One region of the Kistimonas ophiarachnellae genome, then DNA from elsewhere that is predicted to be linked to it. Evidence: predicted binding sites of a transcription regulator. Region 1 holds the regulator's gene; the other holds the start of a gene.

Evidence for each region. The regulator sigma-54, encoded in region 1, starts transcription at its own class of promoters, with help from an activator protein. The targets are predictions, from matches to a motif close to TGGCACNNNNNTTGCTNT.
Region 2: the regulator sigma-54 is predicted to act here: its motif matches at 4,913-4,930, upstream of glnA (glutamate--ammonia ligase).

Annotation. Positions count from the first base shown of each region.
Region 1 covers NZ_BAAJPA010000021.1:44,337-52,160, reverse strand. The annotation lists gene AC27K1_RS20045 (calcium/sodium antiporter) at 385-1,350, shown strand; gene AC27K1_RS20040 (KpsF/GutQ family sugar-phosphate isomerase) at 1,414-2,388, shown strand; gene kdsC (3-deoxy-manno-octulosonate-8-phosphatase KdsC) at 2,389-2,913, shown strand; gene lptC (LPS export ABC transporter periplasmic protein LptC) at 2,953-3,522, shown strand; gene lptA (lipopolysaccharide transport periplasmic protein LptA) at 3,509-4,018, shown strand; gene lptB (LPS export ABC transporter ATP-binding protein) at 4,103-4,828, shown strand; gene AC27K1_RS20015 (RNA polymerase factor sigma-54) at 4,990-6,489, shown strand; gene hpf (ribosome hibernation-promoting factor, HPF/YfiA family) at 6,665-6,973, shown strand; gene ptsN (PTS IIA-like nitrogen regulatory protein PtsN) at 7,001-7,453, shown strand; gene rapZ (RNase adapter RapZ) at 7,614-7,824, shown strand, end outside.
Region 2 covers NZ_BAAJPA010000008.1:72,266-80,089, reverse strand. The annotation lists gene AC27K1_RS11555 (hypothetical protein) at 1-2,389, opposite strand, end outside; gene AC27K1_RS11550 (dihydrofolate reductase) at 2,545-3,051, opposite strand; gene thiI (tRNA uracil 4-sulfurtransferase ThiI) at 3,085-4,536, opposite strand; gene glnA (glutamate--ammonia ligase) at 5,041-6,447, shown strand; gene AC27K1_RS11535 (hypothetical protein) at 7,537-7,824, shown strand, end outside.

The DNA of each region.
Region 1 (7,824 bases):
ATCCAGGAATCGGTTAACGCGAAACAATCCATACCCAACCGCAGACGATAAATACGCTCACGGTGATTCAGTACAATCTGGGATTCAGCCAGTTAAGGCTACAAGATTACACAACAGGCAACGACAGCTTGCTATTTCAAGGCAACAGCTTATAACAACCATTATCCTGTCGCCAAAGTGTAACACCGTTCACACTATGACATAAGTCTCCCATGAACGATGCTGATCATCTGAATATATTCCTGCCTTTTATCCTACGCAAAACTTCCTTAACAAAACCTGAACAAGCAAAAAGGTTGCGGTTTTTCGCCGGTTCCGAGTGCCAGACCTCGTGTTTACAGATACAATCGACCGCTTTCATGCAGACAGGTTTACGTAATCACCATGCTTCTCGCTACTGGCGCTATCCTTGCCGGATTCATCGCCCTGATGTGGAGCGCCGACCAGTTTGTCAACGGCGCAGCCGGCACTGCCCGGAACTTTGGCATGTCACCCATGCTGATCGGCCTGACCATTGTCTCCATCGGCACCTCTGCCCCGGAGATCCTGGTTTCCCTGATGGCGGCCATGTCCGGTTATGGCAACCTCGCGGTAGGCAACGCTGTCGGTTCCAACATTGCCAACATAGGCCTGGTGCTGGGTATTACAGCTATCGTTGCGCCTCTGCCCGTCAAGAGTGATGTTGTTCGCCGTGAAATCCCCCTGCTGATGATTGTCACGGTTCTGGCGGGCCTGCTGCTGATCGACAACCAGCTTGGCCGACTGGACGGCATACTGCTGATCAGCGGACTGGTTCTTACGCTTTACCTGATCTACCGCTGGCAACGCCAGCCCGACAGCCAACTGCAAACCACTGCAGGCCAGGAAACCGAAGAAGAACTGCCAAATATCAGCCAGGCAAAAGCCACCGTCCTGCTGATCGTTGGACTGCTGGTGATGGTCGCCAGCTCCCGCCTGCTGGTCTGGGGTGCAACGGAAATCGCCCGGGCACTGGGCATCAGTGAACTGGTTATCGGCCTGACCATAGTTGCCATCGGCACCAGCCTGCCGGAACTGGCCGCTTCTGTGGTCAGCGCCCTGAAAAAACACCATGACATTGCGCTGGGAAATATTGTAGGCTCCAACATTTTCAACCTGCTGGCCGTCATGGCGGTGCCTGGAATCGTTGCACCGGCTACTATTGATCCGGCCGCATTCCAGCGTGACGTGCCAGCCATGACGGCTATCACGGCATTGCTATTGATCCTGGCACTGGCCGGTCGCAAACGCCAGAGAATCGGACGGGGCGCGGGCATACTTCTGGCAGCCTGCTATCTGAGCTATACCCTGCTGCTGTATCTTCAGAGTTGATACGCTATGGACACGCACCCAGACATCACAGCGACCACTGAATCATTATCTGACCGAGCTGCAATGACCAATCCGGAAACTTTTATCGCGTCAGGCCGACGCACCGTAGACCTTGAACGCAAGGCGGTCGACGCCCTGCACAACCGTATCGACAACCATTTTGCCGATGCCTGTCAGCGCATGCTGGCCTGTACCGGCCGCGTCATTGTGGTAGGCATGGGCAAGTCTGGCCATATCGGCCGCAAAATTGCCGCCACCCTGGCCAGCACCGGCACCCCTTCATTCTTTGTGCACCCGGCAGAAGCCAGCCACGGTGATATGGGCATGATCACCAGCAACGACATCGTGCTGGCCCTGTCCAACTCCGGCAATACCAGTGAAGTCGTTACCCTGATCCCGCTGCTGAAGCGGCTGGGTGTTCCCCTGATCAGCATGACAGGCAACAACGACTCCACGCTGGCGCGTGCATCCGACGTTCACCTGAACGTCAGCGTTGAAAAGGAAGCCTGCCCCCTGGACCTGGCTCCCTCCTCAAGTACGACTGTGACACTGGTCATGGGTGACGCCCTGGCAATTTCCCTGTTGGAAGCACGCGGTTTCACCGCAGAAGACTTTGCCTTTTCCCATCCCGGCGGCAGCCTGGGACGCCGCCTGCTGCTGAAAGTCTCCGACATCATGCACACCGGCGACCGCATCCCCATGGTCAGGGAGGGAACCTCGCTCGGCCAGGCACTACTGGAGATTACCGGCAAAGGCCTGGGCATCACCGCAATCTGCGATGACAGGCAACAAGTTACCGGTGTTTTCACCGATGGCGACCTGCGCCGGACACTGGACCATAACATCGACCCTCGCAACAGCGTGATCGATGATGTGATGACCCGCAACTGTAAAACCGTTCGGGACAATATCCTTGCAGCCGAAGCCCTGCATATCATGGATGAATACAAAATCAACGCCCTCATTTGCGTGAATGAAGACAATCACGCGATTGGCGCTATTAATATGCATGACCTGCTGAAGGCCGGAGTTGTCTGAATGAATGCCGCACTGCACGAAAAAGCACGCAACGTAAAGCTGGCCGTTTTTGATGTGGACGGCGTGCTGTCTGATGGTCGCCTTTATTTCACGTCTGACGGTGAAGAAATCAAGGCGTTCAACATTCTCGATGGCCTGGGCATCAAGCTGCTGCAAAACAGCGGTGTTGAAACCGCCATTATTACCGGTCGCAGCTCACCGCTGGTAGAAAAGCGCGCCCGTGACCTCGGCATTGCCCACCTGGTACAGGGTCGTGAAGACAAACTCACCGTTCTGACCGGTATACTGGAAGAGCTTGGCCTGTCCTTTGAACAGGTCGCTTACCTGGGCGACGACCTGCCGGATCTGGCCGCTATCCGCCGGGCAGGTCTGGGCATGGCGGTTGCCAATGCCCACGATTTCGTCAAGCAACATGCTGACGGCGTCACCCAACTGAACGGTGGCCGTGGCGCTGCACGGGAATTCTGTGAGCTGATCATGGCGGCCCAGGGCACCCTGGAAGCTGCTCAGGCCGCGTATCTCTGAATCACCAGGGATACGCAGCCCGCGGGTTAAGGACGTTATATGCCACTACGCCAGATTCTATTGATAGCCGCCATTGTCGTCCTCGCGGTCGGCATGGGTTACTGGGCCTACGAAACCGACCTCAAGGTTTCCCGCCAGCCAGCCGGGGCAGCCACCGAGATCAAGGTGCCGGATTTCTTTTCCTACAATGCGCATATCCGCGAATTCGATGAGAAAGGACAGCTGAAATCAGACCTCACTGCTGACAGCATCAGCCACTATCCTCACAATGAAATCACACTGCTGGCCAGCCCGGATCTCTGGAGTCACAGCGAAAACGCTGCACCCTGGCATACTGTCGCGGACACCGGCCGCATTCTCCCCGACGGAGAAACCGTAGAACTGAAGAAGAATGTTGTCATGACCCAGATGGAGGGTGACACCCAAAAGCTGCGCATGGACACAGACTTTCTGACCATATACTCTGGTCAGAATTTTGCCGATACCAACCGGCCTGTCACCATCATCAGCCCCAGCGGGGTGATGAAAGCCAATGGTATGAAAGCGTTTTATAAACGGGATTTTATCCAGTTGAAGTCCAGGGTCAGGGGCGTACATGAATCACGCTAAACTCACACTTTCACTTGTTACCGCCATGGCACTGTTTGGTGCAACTTCTGCACAGGCCTTGCCCGGCGATCGGGAAAAACCGATCCATATCTCTTCGGACTCCGCCGACATAGACGACAAACAAGGCATTTCCATCTACCGTGGCAATGTCATCATGACCCAGGGCACCACCAAACTGACCGGGGACATTGTCACCATCTATTCAAAGGATCGCCAGATTCAGAAAGTCGTCTCTGAAGGCAAGAAGAAAAAGGCCTACTTTGAAGAAGAACAAGACAGTGAGAAAGGCCTCCTCAAAGCCTGGGGCAAGACCATCAAGTATTACCTGGATCATGAAAAGGTCGAGCTGATCAAGCAGGCCCGTCTTGAGCAAAAAGGCGACACCTTTACCGGTGACATGATCGAGTACGACAAACAGGCCCAGGTCGTCAACGCAAAGGCAGATGGCGCCAACCAGGGCAAACGGGTCGAGATGGTCATCCAGCCTCGCCAGTAAACCGACCCTTTCCAGGGATGGCCGCTTCATATTGCGGCCATCACCGTTCCAACGAGTTTCGATGTACAGCGGTTAAACGACAGCATGTCTCAGCTTAAAGCCTGCAACCTCAGAAAACAGTACGGTGGCCGCCAGGTCGTCAGGGATGTCTCTGTCAGCATTGAGAGTGGGCAGATTGTCGGACTGCTCGGCCCCAACGGCGCCGGCAAAACGACCTGTTTTTATATGATTGTCGGACTGGTACACGCCGATGGCGGCCAGATCCGGATTGATAACCAGGACATCACTCCCCTGCCCATGCACGGCCGCGCCCGCGCGGGCATTGGATATCTGCCACAGGAAGCCTCCATTTTCCGCAAACTCAGCGTAGCGGATAACCTGATGGCTATCCTTGAAACCCGCAAGGACCTGACCAAGGCGCAGCGTGTGGAGAAGCAGGAACAGTTGCTGGCAGAGTTCAACATCCAGCATATCCGCGACAGTGCCGGCATGAGCCTGTCCGGTGGTGAGCGACGCCGGGTTGAAATTGCCCGTTCGCTGGCAACCGAGCCCTCCTTCATCCTGCTGGATGAACCCTTCGCCGGCGTTGACCCTATCTCGGTCAATGATATCAAGCAGATTATCCAGCACCTGAAGAATCGCGGCATCGGCGTCCTGATCACCGATCACAACGTACGCGAAACGCTGGATATTTGTGAACACGCCTATATTGTCAGCGAAGGTCACATTATCGCCGAGGGCGACAGTCACACCATCATGGCCAACCAGAAGGTTCGCGACGTCTATCTCGGAGAACACTTCCGTATCTGATGCAAAATCCGATCCAGCCATGTACTATACCGTCGCGAAAGCGATAACTGTCGCAACAGACTGAATAGCCGCAGGTGCAAACAGGCACCTGGCAAGCTCTCAGGGATGAGCAAGAACGACAACCGTGAATCAGATGTAGTGCAACCAGGACCGGTAGAGTCATGAAGCCATCACTGGAACTCAAGATTGGCCAGCAACTGACCATGACCCCTCAACTGCAGCAGGCTATCAGGCTGCTGCAGTTGTCAACGTTGGATCTGCAACAGGAGATCCAGCAGGCCATTGAGAGCAATCCGCTGCTTGAACAGGAGGAAAACACGCCTGAAAACAGTTCAGCCGATGACGCAGCAACGCAGGACAGCGATGCCGGCAGTGAAACCGGCCTGACTGACTTTGCAGCGGGCGAAAAAACAGAAAAATCCTCAGAAGAATCGGAATCCCAGGAAGAGTGGAGCGATCAGATTCCTACGGAACTACCCGTGGACAGCGGCTGGGACGACATCTACCAATCCTCATCCAGCTCCCAGAGCGAACGCTCTGACGACGACTTTACCAGCCGCAGCAGCGCCCCCGATTCCCTGCAGGATCATCTTGAGTGGCAACTCAACCTGACCCCGATGAGTGACACCGATCGCCTGATCGGTATGGCGATTATCGATGCAATAAACGACGACGGTTATCTGACCTGCTCTCTGGAAGACATCCTTGAGGGCATGGATCCGACACTGGAACTCGAACTTGATGAGGTCGAGGTCATGTTACGTCGTATCCAGCAGTTTGACCCGATCGGCGTAGCCTGCAGGGATCTACGCGAATGCCTTCTGATACAGCTAAACGGTCCTGACGTTCTGGAAGAACCCGCGCTACTTGCCGCCAAGCAGGTCGTTGATCAGCACCTGGATCGTCTGGGCAGCCGTGATTACACCACTATCATGCGCAAGGCAAAGCTCAAGGAGCCCGAGCTGAAAGCCGCCATTGAACTGATCCAAACCCTGAACCCGAAGCCCGGCAGCAGCCTTGAAACCGGTGAAGCAGAATATGTCATTCCAGACGTACTGGTCAGCAAGAAGCAGGGCGAGTGGGTTGTTGAACTGAATCCTGATGCGTCGCCACGTCTGCGCATCAATACCGGCTACTCCTCGCTGATCCGCCGGGCGGATAACAGCAGCGACAATACCTACCTGAAAAACCAGCTTCAGGAAGCCCGCTGGTTTATCAAAAGTCTGCAAAGCCGCAGCGAAACCCTGCTCAAGGTCGCCACCCGCATCGTCGACTACCAACGCGGGTTCTTCGACTATGGCGAGGAAGCCATGAAACCCCTGGTGCTGCACGATATTGCTGAAAGCGTGGAGATGCACGAATCCACCATCTCCCGTGTTACCACCCAGAAATACATGCATACGCCCCGGGGCATTTTTGAATTGAAATATTTCTTCTCCAGCCATGTCAGCACGGCATCCGGGGGAGAATGTTCTTCCACCGCCATTCGGGCGCTGATCAGGAAACTGGTCTCCCAGGAGAACCCGAGAAAGCCCCTGAGCGATAACAAGATCGCCGCATTGCTGGCGGAACAGGGCATTCAGGTCGCACGGCGAACCATTGCCAAGTACCGGGAATCCATCCTGATTCCGCCATCTAACGAACGAAAACGGCTGGTGTAGTCTACGCTGTGCCTAACAACCGGTTAGGGCACGTACAAACATACGCGCATTCCGGTAAATAGGTCGCAAAAACCCAAGACGACCGCCCCTGAGCAATGGTACACTAGAGCCGTCAGCCCGGTTCGTACGGAGTGCAAACCGGATGTGAGCGAACCTGTGATCAGGAGAGTAACGCATGCAAGTTAACATCAGCGGACATCATGTCGAAGTTACCGAGTCTCTCCGCGAGTATGTTACCAAAAAACTAAACAAGCTCGCTGAACACTGCGATAGCATAACCAATATCCAGGTTACGCTGAGCGTGGAAAAAGTCAGACAGCTTGCAGAAGCGACGCTCCACATACGCGGTGCGGATATCGCAGCGTCCGCCGAGCATGAAGATATGTATGCTGCCATTGATCTTCTGGCCGACAAACTTGATCGCCAGATCCTCAAACACAAAGAGAAAAACCTCGATCGTATGCAGGGAGCCGGCTCGCATTGAGCACCCCTCGCTACTCCCAGCATTCCAATGAGCATTCGTAAGATTCTATTGCCCGAGCACGCCCTCTGTGGCGTGCAGGGTGGCAGCAAAAAGCGCACCCTCGAATATATCGCCAACCTGATCGGACAGCATGATCCCGTCATCGACGCCAAGGATCTGTTCAACTGTCTTGTCACCCGCGAAAAACTCGGCAGCACCGGTTTAGGTAACGGCGTCGCCATACCCCATTGCCGCCTGGCCTCCTGCAAAAAACCGGCAGCCATATTTCTCCAGCTGGCAGAACCAATCGACTTTGATGCTATTGATCGCCACCCCGTTGATCTCATCTTCGCGCTGGTCGTACCAGACAACAGCATCAACGAACATCTGGAACTGCTGAAAAAACTGGCTGAAAAATTCAGCAACCCGGGACTTTGCGAGGCTCTGCGAAAAGCCGAAAGCAGCGAAATGCTGTACCAGCTGATCACCTGCGAGGAATAACGTCCCTCCCAGAAACGCCAACCTTACATAAACGATAAACCATTGTCGTTTGACCTCTTTCTCTTGTTTTCATTTTTTCCTATGCTTGAACTGATCAGGGAGCCTGCCGCTACGGCTGACGGGTTCCCTGCTGGCAGCAACAAATACGGGATAATTAACAATGTCCACTGTCCCCCGGCTGATCGTCATCAGCGGTCGATCAGGTTCAGGCAAGAGTGCCGCGCTGCATGCGTTGGAAGATCAGGGCTTTTACTGCGTGGACAACCTGCCCGCCGACCTGCTGCCAGGCCTGATAGACAGTCTGCGCAATAACCCGAGTGAACAGTCACCCCGCATTGCCCTGAGTATTGATGCACGCAATATCCCCGGCG
Region 2 (7,824 bases), on a different contig from region 1:
GCCCTACCGAGCCATATAGCTGGATCTCCAGCTCATGCATCAACATCTTATAGCGCAACAGGCCGGTTGCCGTTTTTACCAGGTAATCGTGGTACGCCGGCGAGTCACGATCCGTCGGTGGCATGAGCGTCGCGTGTTCTGACAACGTATCCAGTACCCTGTTCAGGCGTTTCACCGTTTTCACATATTTGGGTCCCAGGTGTTTTGCCTGTCGCCGGATGGCCTGCCAGTCTTCAATGGACAGGGTGTTATCCCTGGTTTCCTCATCGTCCCAGCGCCCTGCGTTGATCCGACCCTGAACCGCACTGCTGCGTTTTTCATTTCGCTTGTTATTGATGTAGTGAGTGACGTTTTCCACCACATAAAGCAATACAAACACCCCTGTCCATAGCGGCGTAATAACCGGTTTAATCAGATCAATGCCGGGGCGGGTTCCCTGCACCAGGTGATTTCCAAGGACTTCAAGCACCTGGGCAATCATTCGGTAAGGCTTAACTCGCCCCCAGGCGTAACTGAATACCAGCTTACAGCCCAATACGGTCACCTTGACCACCTTGCGACGGGTTTTATTGGACGACACGTTCACGCCATCACGGGATGGCTGACGCCCAATGATCGCCTTACCGATACCTTCGCGAATCATACGGGAACTGGGGTTGCCCGGCTCCTCCGGCACGATGGTCTGGATCCATCTGAGGCAGTCTTCCCCGGGCAGATACCAGCGCCCTTTTACCGAGGAATGATTGGCCGCTTCATTGAAAACGGCATCCATCTTGTCATCTGACAATCCCCGGAAAGGCTCCCACAGGGGTTTGAACAGCCGTTCAAATTCAGTGTTGAGTGCGGAGACTTTCTGCACGCCGGCGACCACCATTTTGTCGTAATCCCGGGCGGCCTGGCCAAAGTGAGCGCCATGCTGGCTCGCCAGGGTATGCAGTTTCTGAAAACGAATACTGTCTTTCACACTGTCACCAGCACTGCTTTCTAACCGGGACAGGTTTTCAGAGAGACTTTTCATATCCAGTAACAGGTTGGTCATACGAGTAAGGCCCCGCTCTCGTGACAGGTATTCCGTCCCTTCCAGCAGGCGCTCAATATTGCGATGCGTTTCCTGGTCTCCAGGGTTATCCAGTGTGGCAATATCCTTGACCTCACGGGTATCCACAGACGATGTGCCATCCGCAGGCATACGGTGAGCGATGTCAGTTTCAACCTGTCGCACCTTGTTTCTGCTGAACCGCATCCTGGCCGCGACAATCGATGCCTGAATACCGAGCTGAATCAGTTTGAAGATCGTCCGGCTCCCCAGGTAAATAGCGATGCCAATCCCTCCAGTCGTAATACCGGTAATGACCGCAACCGTGAAGACTCCAGCCGCTTCAAGCCCGATCACCCGCTTATTGCGTTGGGCCCACAAATGAATGCGATGGGCAAAATCGCGGGTAAATTTCAGGAATCTGTGATGCTCTACCTGGTAACGGATTAGCCAGAGATCTTCGCTGTCACACTGGTACCGTGGCTGAGGTGCCGGCAGACGCGGTCGGGCGACCGACGCTCCAACCCCGGCAGCAGACGCCACCTCCCCTGCCATCTCACGCTGCCACAAACCCATTTGCAGCAGCCGGTTTTTCAACGCCATGACATGTTCCAGCGTGATATCCGCGTCGCGGGTAATGTTCACTGCCGGGCTGGCAAGGATCCCCTCCAGCACGCTACGTGCTTCGTCTTCCGGCATACCGGTCCGTTTGACCATGCCATCCAGAAAGTGGGGAATGAAGACCCGTTGCAGGAACCCTTTCGGAAAGGGTTTATCCAGAGCAATAAATTCGTACGCCAGGCGGGTGCAGGAGCCGTTCACCAGCGCATCAATACGATCCACCATGGCTTTGTCGATCACCTGCCCGGTGGACTCCAGCTCCCCCTTCCCGCTCCACTGGCAGGCACCGGCTGCAACGAAGGCGCAGGCAAGTCTGAAATGTTCAGGTTTGTCCAGGTCTATCTCACCCGGAGATTGAATACCTTCGACACCGCCAACGGCTGGATACTCATGCGTGAGGAATGACGCATAGGCATTGAACAAATTGCGACCCACATCCTGGCGTCTGCGCCTGAATAACCGGGAAAACCAGGTCAATGTATTACCCCTGGCCACCTTCCGATCTTTCAGGCGACGGGGCTGCCGGGCTTTTTTCCGGATGGCGCGTTCAGACAGGGCAATATCAACCTGGCGGGACGGGAAATCGACATGCTTCAGGGTGGCATTTTTCTGACATAGCTGGTCCCACGCTTTCTGGTTGAAAACCTGCGAAAACCGGACTGGACGGATACCATTGATGGACCGCATAACCGCTGACTGTCCCTGATGCCCCTGCTCCCGCCATCGCGCCATTCATCCTGAATGACCAGAACGGCAAGAACCTGAAGAAAAACCGTGTTATCCAGAAAAGTATAAGCGTTGGGCTGCCCGACTCTGCCTGAACCGGACGTTCAGCCAGAGTCGATTAAGGAAGGAAGTAATCGCGTGAACAGTTATCGCAAAAAGGATTAAGCGGAGCGGTCCAGCACCAGGTAGCTGTAGGACAGCGCATCCTCGTCATCGACAACACGGTCTTCCCGCAGGGTTTCCTGCCATTCGGCGGAATCCAGCTCCGGGAAAAAAGCGTCGCCGTCAAAGCTGCGGTGGACGCGGGTCAGGTAGAGGCGTTCTGCTCTTGGCAGCGCTTCACGGTAGATCTGCTCACCGCCGATGATCATCAGTTCCTCACAACCGTTGATCAGCGCCACATCTTCCGCCAGCGAGATGGCTTCATCCAGGCTGTACACCACGGAAATGCCTTCCCGCTGATACTCGCGGTCACGGGTGATCACGATGTTGGTGCGCCCCGGCAATGGCTTGCGCAGGGAATCAAACGTCTTGCGCCCCATGATGACCGGTTTGCCCATGGTGACCGCCTTGAAATAACGGAGGTCACCCGGCAGGTACCAGGGCAGCTTGTTGTTAATGCCGATGGCGTTGTTCTCCGCCACCGCGGCAATCATGGCCAGTTTCATTGGATGGTTTCCCCCAGGAAAATCACTGCCACATCAGGGCTGGTATACGCCTACATTATCATGTCCGGCGTCGCGCAGGTGCATGGCATGCAACTGGCTCATAACGCCTTTTTCGCAATAGAGCAGGTAATGGTTGTTGCGATCCAGTTCCGGGAAACGGGTCGCCAGCTGGTAGAACGGAAGGGTCAATACTTCATGGCCGGGCAGCGTGAAGGGTTTGATCTCTTCTTCGGTCGGGTGGCGGATATCAATGATGACTTCGTTCTTGCCGACTTCGTTGACCACTTCCACCTGCTCACGGGTCAGGTCATCGGCGATGATGTCGTGCACTGACACACTGCGACGGTTCTGCACCGCGGCATCAATCACCGAGAAATCAAATTTGGTTTCTTCGTGGACAATACGTTCCGGCTTGGCGCAGGTGGTCGGATTTTTGGAAATCACCGCGCAGTATTCAGGAATATTCTTGGCAAATTCCTCGGTACCGATACGCGCGGCAATATTAATAATGTCCTGCTTGTCCATGGCGATCAGCGGACGCAGTACCAGCATGTCGGTAACGGAATCAATCACTGCCAGGTTATGCAATGTCTGGCTGGACACCTGGGCAATCGCTTCACCGGTCACCAGCGCCTGGATATCCATTTCCTTGGCGACAGCGGACGCGGCACGCAGCATCATCCGCTTGAGCACCACCCCCATCTGGGAGTTATCAACATTGGTCAGAATCTCTTCCACCACGCCTTCAAAGGGAATGGTAATAAACCGTACCCGGTGCGACGCGCTGTACTTGCTCCAGAGGTAGAAAGCCACCTCTTTCACCGCCAGCTCATGGGCATGGCCGCCAAGATTAAAAAAGCAGAAATGGGTGTTCATGCCGCGGCGCGCAGTCAGGAAGCTGGAAACGGTGGAATCAAACCCGCCGGAGATCAGCGACAACACCGGCTCCTGGGTGCCCATCGGGTAACCACCCAGACCATCCAGACGACGCTGCACCATAAAGTAGCGATCATTCTTGATTTCCAGCTCAACGCGCACGTCCGGATGCTTCAGCTTGACGCCCGCCGATTCGACACGCTCCAGCAACCCGGCGCCGAGAAACCGTTCCACATCAATCGAGGTAAAGTCATGCTTGCCGGAACGGTGCACCCGCACGGCAAAGGTTTTGCCCGCCAGCGCGCCGGACCAGGCCGCCACGGTTTTCTCAAGGATGTCGTCAAAATCCGTCAGCGGGTATTCAGCCACTTCCAGCACCTGGTGAATACCGGAGATGCAGCAGAGGCGTTCCGCCAGCAGGTCGATATCCTGCCGGTCAGTCAGCTGGGTTTCCACATGAATGACATCCCAGGTGCCCGTCGCCGTCACCTGTTCATCCAGTGGTTTACAGACCGTACGGATATTACGGCGCAACTGTTTTACAAACCGTTTGCGGACCGGTGAACTTTTAATGGTGATTTCGGGGAACAGTTTGACAATAAACTTCATCAGGGAGTCTTCAGTATTGAGTGCGCGTTTTCGGTGCCTGTGAAAACAGCATCGGCAAGGGAACAGGGAATGGAAAAAGACGATGCATGGTAACTAACCCCCGCATAGTAAATACCCCCGCTGAAATTTTCCAGCTTTCAGACATTTCGGGGTTCGATTAAAGGGTGTAGACTGACTTCCGCTTGCCAGCGTAACGGTTTTCCCTTATGCCCATGCCCCGCTTCGGGTCACGCAGGGGGCGGAAAAACAGATCGCGCACCGGTTCAGGTCGCAACAATAAAAAGATGCACCGTTTTGGATCACGCAGCACTAACAAAACGCCCGGGAACCACTGGTGCACCCTTTGAAGACACGGACTGAACGGCAAACACCAAACTGGCACACGCCTTGCTAAAGCCAGTGCGAGACTGGTTCGCACCCGTGTACCAACAGGAACGAACAGACGCATACCGCTCGAGACCCGATCCGGACACTAGCGGTCGAGATAACCCCGGAGGAATAAGAATGTCTGCCAAGACCACTGCCCTGATCAAGGAAAATGACGTCAAGTGGGTTGACCTGCGCTTTACCGACAGCCGTGGTAAAGAACAGCACGTCTCCATGCCCACCAGCGAGATTGACAGCGAGTTTTTCGAAGTCGGCAAGATGTTTGACGGTTCATCCATCGCCGGCTGGAAAGGTATCAACGAGTCCGACATGATCCTGATGCCGGACGACGACAGCGCCGTGATCGACCCCTTCACCGAGGAACCGACCCTGAACCTGCGCTGCGACATCGTTGAGCCCGCCACCATGCAGGGTTATGAGCGTGATCCACGTTCTGTCGCCCGTCGTGCGGAAGAGTACCTGAAGTCCACCGGCGTGGCCGACACCGCCTTCTTCGGTCCCGAGCCCGAGTTCTTCGTATTCGACGACGTGAAGTGGAACATCGACATTTCCGGCGCTTCCTACGAAGTGAACTCTGAAGAAGCGGCCTGGTCCTCCAACAAGCAGTTTGAAAGCGGCAACATCGGCCACCGTCCGAAGATCAAGGGCGGTTACTTCCCGGTTCCTCCGGTTGATTCCCTGCACGACCTCCGTGCCGCCATGTGCCAGGCCATGGAAGCCATGGGCGTAGGCGTTGAAGTGCACCACCACGAAGTCGGCACCGCCGGCCAGTGCGAGATCGGCACCCGCTTCAACACCCTGGTGCGCAAGGCAGACGAAGTGCAGATCCTCAAGTACTGTGTCCACAACGTGGCCCACGCCTACGGCAAGACCGCAACCTTCATGCCCAAGCCCCTGGTTGGCGACAACGGCAGCGGCATGCACGTGCACATGTCCCTGAGCAAGGACGGCAACAACCTGTTCGCCGGTGACGGCTATGCCGGCCTGAGCGAGACTGCCCTGTACTACATCGGCGGTGTCATCAAGCACGCCAGGGCCCTGAACGCCTTCACCAACGCCTCCACCAACGCGTACAAGCGTCTGGTACCCGGCTTCGAAGCCCCGGTTATGCTGGCCTACTCTGCCCGTAACCGTTCTGCGTCCATCCGGATTCCTTACGTGAACAGCCCGAAGGCGCGTCGTATCGAGGTGCGTTTCCCTGACCCGACTGCCAACCCTTACCTGGCCTTCGCCGCCCTGATGATGGCCGGCCTGGACGGGATCAAGAACAAGCTGCACCCCGGCGATGCCGCAGACAAGGACCTGTACGACCTGCCGCCGGAAGAAGCCGCCGAGATCCCGACCGTTGCCGCCAGCTTCGAAGAAGCCCTGGACGCGCTGGATGCGGATCGCGCCTTCCTGACCGAAGGTGGCGTCTTCACTGACGACATGATCGATGGTTACATCGATCTGAAGCGTGAAGAGTGCATCACTGTGGCGCAGACCACGCACCCGGCTGAGTTTGACCTGTACTACAGCGTGTAAGCGCACCGTAGACAGAGAAAGCTAACGAAAGAAAGGGCCCTGAACGGGGCCCTTTTTATTGGTTTGGGTTCATTCGTTGCAAGCTAGCAGAAAACCGATATTGAATTCATACGCTGTCTGAATGAGCACCTGGCGCTTGAGGCAAACAAAGAAAAGCGGGGGTTGGCTGCCTTTCTGGAAATGGGAGCACAGCAGGAACTAACTCTCCCTAAAATCATTAAACTGAAATGCCGCCAGTTAATTACCCGTATTCGTTAAGAGAAATATCACAGTGCTCGTATATAATCTGAACCTATCCATTCACTAGAAATAATTCAGAATAATAAAATGTAAGAATGAATAATAACTATTATTCACAATACTAAAGAATGATTATTTTGATGGCTGCCCCTCTCTTTCAGGGGCATATTATGATGCGTTCACTAGAACCAAAATGCTCCAATAGTGCATGCAAGAATAATCAAATATACATAGGTAGAGATTGGGTCTTCTGTGAAGAAGGTCATTTTATCATCTTTGGCTTTCATGTTTCCTCCTGTTAACTGCCCCCATCATATCGACTTACAAAACAATGACGCCTTACGTGAATACACGTAAATCCCCATAAAGATACGTAGATACCCGCGACCAGCCCTGATAGACATGCTCGCACTTTTCGGAAAAAGAAAAATCCGGCGCTTGACCGAGTTTCTTTAAGAGATAGAGAAAAGGCCCCCCACATCGCAGGTCTACCTTTCTCCAGCCTCTGACTATTCAGAGTTGGAGAAAGCAAGACCTGTCCCCACAAATGCCTGACGGATCCCCCCTGCTATTGCTGCATAGCACGCTGTTTGCCTCTTGCTTTCCTCTGTGACAAGGATCACGGAATCAACAGGTCTCCCACATCACTCGCCCCTCTGTTCATGTACACCTGCGATGGCATCAAGTCTGGGTTACCTGGATACGCAAACTTCTCCCATGCCAGCTAGACTCCTCTAACTGACTGAGCAACAGTGATAATCAGGTAAAGTAAAATGATCAGGAGCAAATAATGTTCATTGCAAAGCAAGTCATTCAGCATGCTTTATTCTCAATGATCACAGGATTCTTATGTCTGACTCTTTACTCTTATATTCAACGCTCGTTTTTACAAGACGAGACAATATGAAAGTGACTTTGATGGGGCGTAAGAAAAATGAATGGCATCGTGAAGTTGGAATATATACTGGGCAGGTCACTCAAGGCGCCATCAATAGCGGCACAGTAGCGCTTGATTTAACAAAAGGCAGTAATGATTCTTTACGGGTTAACTATATTGGTGATGCAACCTATAAGCATACAAACATCGGAATTGGGAGTCTTCTAATGTATACGGTGGTATTAACTGCCAGATTAAAT